Regions from separate parts of the Cellulomonas sp. FA1 genome, predicted to be linked through region 2. Evidence: riboswitches for the same ligand, from Rfam matches in the RefSeq annotation. Region 2 holds a riboswitch; the other holds the start of a gene.
What was found. Region 2 has a riboswitch for S-adenosylmethionine ahead of GY42_RS09675 (LLM class flavin-dependent oxidoreductase). Riboswitches for the same ligand answer to the same signal wherever they lie in the genome.
Positions count from the first base shown of each region.

Region 1: another riboswitch for S-adenosylmethionine. It lies ahead of GY42_RS13715 (methylenetetrahydrofolate reductase); the one in region 2 lies ahead of GY42_RS09675 (LLM class flavin-dependent oxidoreductase).

Region 1 covers NZ_LBMY01000001.1:3,050,706-3,055,113, reverse strand. The annotation lists gene GY42_RS18335 (hypothetical protein) at 1-130, opposite strand, end outside; gene GY42_RS13725 (DNA-3-methyladenine glycosylase I) at 270-878, shown strand; gene GY42_RS13720 (hypothetical protein) at 988-1,206, shown strand; SAM riboswitch class I at 1,369-1,475, shown strand; gene GY42_RS13715 (methylenetetrahydrofolate reductase) at 1,558-2,643, shown strand; gene metE (5-methyltetrahydropteroyltriglutamate--homocysteine S-methyltransferase) at 2,640-4,408, shown strand, end outside.
Region 2 covers NZ_LBMY01000001.1:2,136,984-2,141,391, forward strand. The annotation lists gene GY42_RS09670 (NtaA/DmoA family FMN-dependent monooxygenase) at 1-381, opposite strand, end outside; gene GY42_RS09675 (LLM class flavin-dependent oxidoreductase) at 394-1,536, opposite strand; SAM riboswitch class IV at 1,976-2,081, opposite strand; gene purL (phosphoribosylformylglycinamidine synthase subunit PurL) at 2,268-4,408, opposite strand, start outside.

The DNA of each region.
Region 1 (4,408 bases), 910 kb from region 2:
CGCCGCCGCGTGTCAGGAGCAGCGCGACGACGACGCCGACGAGCACGACGACCGCGACGGCCCACGGCCACCAGGGCGCGCGGCGGGTGGGACCGGGACCGGGAGTGGCGGGTGCTGCCGGTGTGCTCATGCAGCCCTGCCTACTCCGGTTGCCCGGGGCACGCACCTCGGACGGATCCGGGCCGACCCCAGGCCCGCCCGGCGGGCGGCGACGCACGGCGGCGTGAACCGCCACGCGGGGTGTCGGCGGGACGGGCCAGACTCGTGCCATGACGACCACGGCCCCCTCACCCGACGCGACGCCCGCGGCACCGCTGGCGCAGGACGAGCCGTTCCGGTGCTTCGGCTCCGGCGACCCGGTGTACGCGGCCTACCACGACGACGAGTGGGGCGTCCCGGTCCACGACGAGCACGCGCTGTACGAGCGGATCTCGCTCGAGGCGTTCCAGTCGGGCCTCGCGTGGATCACGATCCTGCGCAAGCGGCCGGCGTTCCGCACGGCGTTCGCCGGGTTCGACCCCGAGGTCGTGGCGACCTTCGGCGAGGACGACGTCGCGCGGCTCATGGCGGACGCGGGGATCGTGCGCAACCGCGCGAAGGTCGACGCGACGATCGCGAACGCCCGCGCGCTGCTCGCGCTGCACGACTCCGGCCGCACGCTCGACGAGGTGCTGTGGTCGCACGCGCCCACGGCGCCCCGCGAGCGCCCGCGCAGCTACGCCGACGTGCCCGCGCGGACCGCCGAGTCGGCCGCGCTGGCCAAGGAGCTCAAGTCGCTCGGCTTCCGGTTCGTCGGCCCGACCACCGCGTACGCCGCGATGCAGGCGTGCGGCGTGGTCGACGACCACCTCGCGGCGTGCGTCGTGGTGGCCGGGTGACCCCGCGTCCCCCGGGTGGCGCGCGCGCTGCTCCGGCGGGGTGACGCGTGGGGTGAACAAGCGTCCGGCGGCCGACGGGGCCCTTCCCACCGCCGCTAAGGTCGCCCCCATGACCCACCACGCGCACCCGGACGGGCAGCACGACCCCGTGCAGGCCGCGCACGAGGCGTGGTGGACGGCGGGCGAGCCCGACCCGCAGGTGCTCGCGGCCGTGCACGAGGGCCTGCACGACGTCCCCGTGATGACCCCGGCGACGTCCTGGTTCGGTCTGCCGCACCAGCGCACGGCACGCGAGGCGCTGCCCTCGCTGCACCGCCGCCGCCGCTGACCCCTGCCGTCCACCCGGCGTCGCCCCGGGCGGTCGGCGTGCGACGAGCTGTTCCGACCCACTCCGGCCCGTCGGAGCCGGGAGGGCCGCCGACCGAACGAAGTCGTCTCACTGAACGAGAAGCGCTGTCCGCCATCCGGGCATGGCCGCTAGCATCGTCGTCGACCATCCAGAGCGGCTGAGAGACCTGGCTCCGCGACGCCGCAGCAACCCCCCTCCCTGCGAGGGTGTGGGTGCTTCCGCCAGGAACGATGGAGTGACGATGACCGTCTGCGCCCTGGCGACCGACCCCTCGTGCAGCCCGTGCTGCCCCGTGAGCGCACGCACCGCGTGCCTCCCGGGCCGCACCCGATGACCCTCGTGGCCGAGGTCGAGGCACCCGCCCCGCCGCCCGCCCGGGCCGCCGGCCGGCGCGCCGAGCAGGCGGGCGCCCTCGACCGGCCCACCGTGTCCTTCGAGCTCTTCCCGCCCCGGAACCCCGACGCCGCGCCGCGGCTCTGGCGCACGGTGCGCGAGCTCGAGACCGTCGAGCCCGACTTCGTGTCCGTGACCTACGGCGCGTCGGGCCGCACGCGCGAGACCACGCGCGTGCTCGTGCGGCGCCTGCTGCGCGAGACGTCGCTGACCCCGATCGCGCACCTGACCTGCGTGGGCACCTCGCGCGACGAGGTCACGACGATCGTCGAGGAGTTCCTCGACGAGGGCGTGCGCTCGTTCCTCGCGCTGCGCGGCGACCCGCCCGCGGGCGAGCCGGACTGGCGTCCGCACCCCGACGGCGTGCACACCGCCGCCGAGCTGGTCGAGCTGCTCCGCGAGATCGAGGGCCGCCGGTGCGGCCGCTCCGCGTCGCAGGCGGTGCGCGCCCGCGTCCGCCCGCTGTCCGTGGCGGTCGCGGCGTTCCCGCGCGGCAACCACGCGACCGGCGGCACACGCGCGCAGGACGTGCAGGCGCTGCTCGCCAAGCAGGAGGCGGGCGCCGACTTCGCGATCTCGCAGGTCTTCTTCGACGCCGAGGCCTACCTCGGTCTCGTCGCCGAGGCGCGCGAGGCCGGCGTCACCATCCCGATCGTGCCGGGGATCATCCCCACCACCGACCCGGCCCGCCTGCTGCGCGTGCAGGAGCTGACGGGCGTGCCCGTGCCGCAGCGCCTGCTCGACCTGCTCGGCGGCACCGACGACCCCGCGGAGCGCCACCGGCGCGGCACGCGCGCCGGTGTCGACCTGGTCAACGGCGTGCTGGACGGCGGCGCGCCCGGCGTGCACGTCTACACGTTCAACACCCACGAGGCGGCGCTCGACCTGCTCGACGGCGCCGACCTCGTCGGCGGACGGCGCACCACCGTCGCCGACCCCGCCCCGCCCACGACCACCGCACCCACGACCACGGCCGCGCCCACCGGCGCCGCCTCGACGACTCCGCGAGGGAACCTGTCATGACCAGCACCACGCCCGCCGCGCCGGCCACCCCGGCCTTCCCCACCGGCTCCGTCCTCGGCTACCCCCGCATCGGCCCGCGCCGCGAGCTCAAGAAGGCCCTCGAGGCGTTCTGGGCCGGCCGCAGGACGGCCGACGAGGTCGAGGCCGTGGCCGCCGACCTGCGCCGGCGCACCCGCGCCCGCCTCGCCGAGCTCGGCCTCGCGACCGACGCCCCCGCGATCCCGAGCGCGTTCTCGTTCTACGACCACGTGCTCGACACGGCCGCGCTCGTCGGCGCCGTGCCCGCCCGCTTCGCCGACCTGCAGGACGCCGACGGGCGCCTCGACCTCGCCGGGTACTCGACGGTCGCGCGCGGCCGCGGCGACGACCTGCCGCTCGAGATGACCAAGTGGTTCGACACGAACTACCACTACCTGGTCCCCGAGATCGGCCCGGGCACGGCGTTCCGCTACGCGTCGGACCGCCCGGTCGCCGAGTTCGCCGAGGCGCTCGCCGACGGCGTGCTCACGCGTCCCGTCGTCGTCGGCCCCGTGACGTTCCTCGCGCTCGCGAAGCCCACCGAGGACGCGCCCGCGGGCTTCCACCCGCTCGACAGGCTCGACGACCTGCTGCCGGTCTACGCGCGCCTGCTCACCGAGCTCGCCGCCGCGGGCGCGACGTGGGTGCAGCTCGACGAGCCCGCGCTCGTCTCCGACTCGATCGGCGTCGACGCGGCGGTGCTGGCCGAGGCCACGACCCGCGCCTACCGCGCGCTCGCGACCGAGCTCGCACGACCCGAGCGGCCCGCAGTCCTCGTCGCGGCGCCCTACGGCGACCTGGGCGCGGCGCTGCCCGTGCTCGCGGCCACCGACGTCGAGGGTCTCGCGATCGACCTCGTGCGCGGCGACGCGCCCACGGTCCCGGTGCCCGGCCTGGCCGGCAAGACGCTCGTCGGCGGCGTCGTCGACGGCCACAACATCTGGCGCGCGGACCTCGACGCGAGGCTCACGGTGCTCGAGCAGCTCGCGGGCCTCGGTGCGGCCGCCGTCGCGGTCGGCACGTCGACGTCGCTGTTCCACGTGCCGCACACGCTCGACGACGAGCCCGCGCTCGACCGCACGCTCGTGCAGTGGCTCGCGTTCGCCGACGAGAAGGTCCGCGAGGTCGCGACGCTCGCGACGGGCCTGACCGAGGGCCGTGAGGCCGTGCGCACCGAGCTGCTCGCGGCGTCCGACGCGGTGCGCAGCCGCGCGACGGCACCCGGCGTGGTCCGGCCCGAGGTGCGCGAGCGCGCCGCCGCGCTCACCGACGACCAGTTCCGCCGCGGCCCGTTCGCGGCGCGCAAGGCCGCGCAGGCCGAGCGCCTGCGGCTGCCCGCGCTGCCGACCACGACGATCGGCTCGTTCCCGCAGACGCCCGAGATCCGCAAGGCCCGCGCCGCGTTCGGCAAGGGCGAGCTGTCGGCGGCGGCGTACGAGGACGAGATGAAGGCGGAGATCCGCCGGGTCGTCGAGCTGCAGGAGCGCATCGGCCTGGACGTGCTGGTGCACGGCGAGCCCGAGCGCAACGACATGGTGCAGTACTTCGCCGAGAACCTCGACGGGTTCGCGGTCACGCAGAACGGCTGGGTGCAGTCGTACGGCTCGCGCTGCACGCGCCCGTCGATCCTGTGGGGCGACGTGTCGCGGCCCGCACCCATCACGGTCGCGTGGACCACGTACACGCAGTCGCTCACCGACAAGCCCGTCAAGGGCATGCTCACGGGCCCGGTGACGATCCTCGCGTG
Region 2 (4,408 bases):
GTTCCACGCGGCGCGTCCGCGCGACAGCACGTCGAGCGTCGCGAACTGCCGCGCGACCTCCCACGGCTCGTTGAAGGTCGTGCTGATGGTGCCCGCCAGGCCGAGGCGGTCGGTCACCGCGGCGAGGGCCGCGAGCACGGGCAGCGTGTCGGGTCGCCCGACGACGTCGAGGTCGTGGATGCGGCCCTTGTGCTCGCGCAGCCGCAGGCCCTCGGCGAGGAAGAAGAAGTCCAGGTGCGCGGCCTCGGCGCGCGTGGCGAGGTGCTCGAACGACGAGAAGTCGACCTGGCTGCCCGCCGTGGGGTCGCTCCAGACCGTCGTGCTGTTGACGCCCGGGAAGTGCACCCCGAGCCGGACCTGCTTGCGCGGACGCGTGGTCATGGCGGACCCCTCTCAGGCCGTCGCGGCGAGGACGTTGGCGGGGCGCGCGAGCCCGAGGGTGTCGCGCAGCGTCGTGCCCGGGTAGGAGGTGCGGAACAGACCCGCGTCCTGCAGCAGCGGCACCAGCCCGTCGACCACCGCGTCGAGGTCCGTGGGCAGCACCGCCGGCAGCAGGTGGAACCCGTCGACCACCTCGCGCCACGCGTCGAGCACGGCCGCGAGGTCCGCCGGCGTGCCGACGTGCGTGAGCGACGCCGGGCGCCACGGCTCGCCCGCCAGGTCGTCGAGGACCGCGAGCCGGGCCGCCGCCGACGACCGGTCGTCGGCCAGCAGCAGGGAGGTGTCGACGAGCACGCGCAGGTCGCGCGGGTCCCGCCCCGCCGCGACGGCCTGCTCGTGCAGGCGGTCGCGCTGCGCGCGGGCCGCGCTCACGTCGGTCGCGCGCAGCCGCACGACGTCGGCGTGGCGCGCCGCGAGCGCGAGCGTCGCGTCGGACGTGACCGGCACGACGACCGGCGGGCGACCCTGCGGCGGACGGGGCGTGATCGACGGCCCGGCGACCGAGAACCGCGGGCCCGCGTGGTCGACCCGGTGCAGCTTGTCGCGGTCGACGTAGCGGCCGGTCGCGACGTCACGGATCACGGCGTCGTCCTCCCACGAGTCCCACAGCAGCCCGACGACGTGCGCGACCTCGGCGGCCTCGTCGACCGCGTCGTCGTGGTCCTGCGGGTCCTTGCGCCCGAACGCCGCGGCCTGCGCGGGGCCCGTGGACCAGCCGACCTGCCACCCCGCGCGCCCGCGGCTGACGTGGTCGACCGTGGCGATCGCCTTGGAGACGTGGAACGGCTCGGTGTGCGTCGTGTCGGTGCGCGCGACCAGGCCGATGCCGGCGCTGCGCGGTGCGAGGTGCGCCGCGAGCAGCACCGCGTCGAGCCGGCCCTGCAGGCCACCGGCGGGTGCCTCCTGCAGCACGTGGTCGTCGTCGAGGACCGCGAGGTCGAGCAGGCCGCGCTGCGCGGTCGCCAGCAGCTCGGCGGTGCGGCGGGGGTCGAACCAGCCGTGCGCGGCGGCCGGGACGGTGCGCCACGCGGCGGGGTGGGCGCCGGCGTCGGTGAGGTCGACGCCGAGGTGCAGGGACGGGCGGGTGTCGGGCACGGATGCTCCAGGGGTGCGCGGGACCGCGCCCGCGTCGGTCGACGGGGCGTGCGGGTCCCCGGGGTGGGGAGGTGGGGGTTCCGAGGTGCGGCGAGGCGACGCCGCGGCGTCCGCGTGATGGGGGACGCGGCCGGTCCGCCGAGGGCACGACGGCTCACGTCCACGGCGGGCGCCGCGGGTGCGGTCACCGCCCCGGCGGGGTCGCCACCGGGTCAGCGGTGCCGGCGTCGAGCGCGGCGTGCGCGTCGCGACGGGGTCAGCGGTGCCGGTGTCGAGCACGACGGGCTCGTCGCCGACGACGCGGGCGGCGGCACGACGGCGCCGCGGGAGGTCGGGTCAGCGACAGTCGCGCAGGGCCCGGCACGGCGCCGGACAGGTCGCGTGCTCGCGCCGCGCGGCCGTCTGCCTGCTCACCTGTCGCTCCATGTCGGTCCGTCCCTCGCGGTCGTTGCGCACGGCGTGCGCCTGGTCCTCACCCGGGGCACCCCGCCGCGCGGGTGGGTTGCCGTCCGACCAGCCGGGGCTTCGCGTCGGAGCTCGTGACCTGTGTCGTCGACATAAAGCCGACTTGATTGATCGGAAATTTATGCCCGCCCACGGGCCGTGTCAACGCCCGCGGACACCGCGTCCACGATCCGGGACGCACGCAGGCCCGACACCCCTCCGGGCACGACGACGCCCGCCGCCGCGCACGGGGCGCGAGGGCGGGCGTCGGGGTCGAGCAGGCGCCGTCAGCCGAACAGGCGCGGCAGCGTCGCCTCCCACTCGGCACGGGCCTCCGCGAGCGGCAGCGTGAACAGCCCCCGCACCTCGACGGCGGCCGCGTGCGCGTGGTCCGCGTCGTCGACGGGCGTCCCGGCCCCCGGCGAGCACGCCTCGGCCGTCTCCCCCAGCCGCAGCGCGAGCACGCCGCGCGCGGTGCACAGGTCCTGCAGGCGCACCTCCTCCGAGCGCGGCACGGCGACGAGCACGCGCGCCTGCGACTCGGAGAACAGCGCCTCGAACGGCGTCACGCCGTCGCGCGCGCACAACGCGTCGAGGTCGACCTGCACGCCCACGCCGTAGCGCAGGCTCGACTCGACGAGCGCGAGCGCGAGCCCGCCCTCCGACAGGTCGTGCGCCGCGTCGACCAGGTCGTCGCGCGCCGCGGCGACGAGCACCTGCGCGAGGCGGCGCTCGGCGTCGAGGTCGACGCGCGGCGGCACGCCGCCCAGGTGCCCGTGCACGACGTCGGCCCACGCCGACCCGTCGAGCTCGGCGCGCGTCGTGCCCAGCAGGTAGACGGCCTGGCCCGGCTGCGTCCACCCCGAGGGCACGGCGTCCGCGACGTCGTCGAGCACGCCCAGCACGCCGACCACGGGCGTCGGGTGGATCGACGAGTCGATCTGCCCGGGCTCGCCCGTGCCGTTGTACAGCGACACGTTGCCGCCGGTCACCGGCACCTCGAGCGTCTGGCACGCGTCGGCCAGGCCGCGGATCGCCTCGACGAGCTGCCACATCGAGTCGGGGTGCTCGGGGCTGCCGAAGTTGAGGCAGTCGGTGACGGCCATGGGCCGCGCGCCGACCGTCGCGACGTTGCGGTACGCCTCGGCGAGCGCGAGCTGCGCGCCCGTGTACGGGTCGAGCTTGGCATAGCGCCCGTTCGCGTCGGTCGCGAGCGCGACGCCCAGGCCCGTCGTCTCGTCGACGCGCACGACGCCCGAGTCGTCGGGCTGCGCGAGCGCGGTGTTGCCCTGCACGAACCGGTCGTACTGGTCGGTGACCCACGCGGGCGACGCGAGGTTCGGCGACGCGAGCAGCCGCAGCAGCGTCGCGCGCAGCTCGTCGGCGGACTCCGGGCGCGCGTACCGCCGCGCGCCCTCGGGCGTGCTCACCGAGTCGGCGACGAGCCCGTCCTGCCACGCGGGGCGCGCGTACGGGCGGTCGTAGACCGGCCCCTCGTGCGCGACGGTCTTCGGGTCGACGTCGACGATGCGGTCGCCGTGGTGGTCGATGGTCAGGCGCCCGGTGCCCGTGACCTCGCCGATCACGGCCGTCTCGACGTCCCAGCGCGCGGTGATCGCGAGGAACTCGTCGAGCTTCTCGGGGCTGACGACCGCCATCATGCGCTCCTGCGACTCCGACATGAGGATCTCGCCGGCCGTCAGGGTGGGGTCACGCAGCAGCACGTTCTCGAGGTCGACGTGCATGCCGCCGTCACCGTTGGACGCGAGCTCGCTCGTCGCGCACGAGATGCCCGCGGCCCCCAGGTCCTGGATGCCCTCGACGACGCGCGCGGCGTACAGCTCGAGGCAGCACTCGATGAGCACCTTCTCCATGAACGGGTCGCCGACCTGCACCGACGGGCGCTTCGACGGCTTCTCGTCGTCGAACGTCTCGGACGCGAGGATCGACGCGCCGCCGATGCCGTCGCCGCCCGTGCGCGCGCCGAACAGCACGACCTTGTTGCCGACGCCCGAGGCGTTGGCCAGGTGGATGTCCTCGTGCCGGAGCACGCCCAGGCACAGCGCGTTGACCAGCGGGTTGCCCTGGTAGCAGGCGTCGAACACGAGCTCGCCGCCGATGTTCGGCAGGCCCAGGCTGTTGCCGTACCCGCCGACGCCCGACACGACGCCGTGCACGACGCGCGCGGTGTCGGGGTGCTCGGGTGCGCCGAACCGCAGCTGGTCCATGACCGCCACGGGCCGCGCACCCATCGAGATGATGTCGCGCACGATCCCGCCGACACCCGTCGCGGCGCCCTGGTACGGCTCGACGTACGACGGGTGGTTGTGCGACTCGACCTTGAACGTCACGGCCCAGCCGTCGCCGATGTCCACCACGCCGGCGTTCTCGCCGATGCCGACGAGCAGGTGCTCGCGCATCGCCGGGG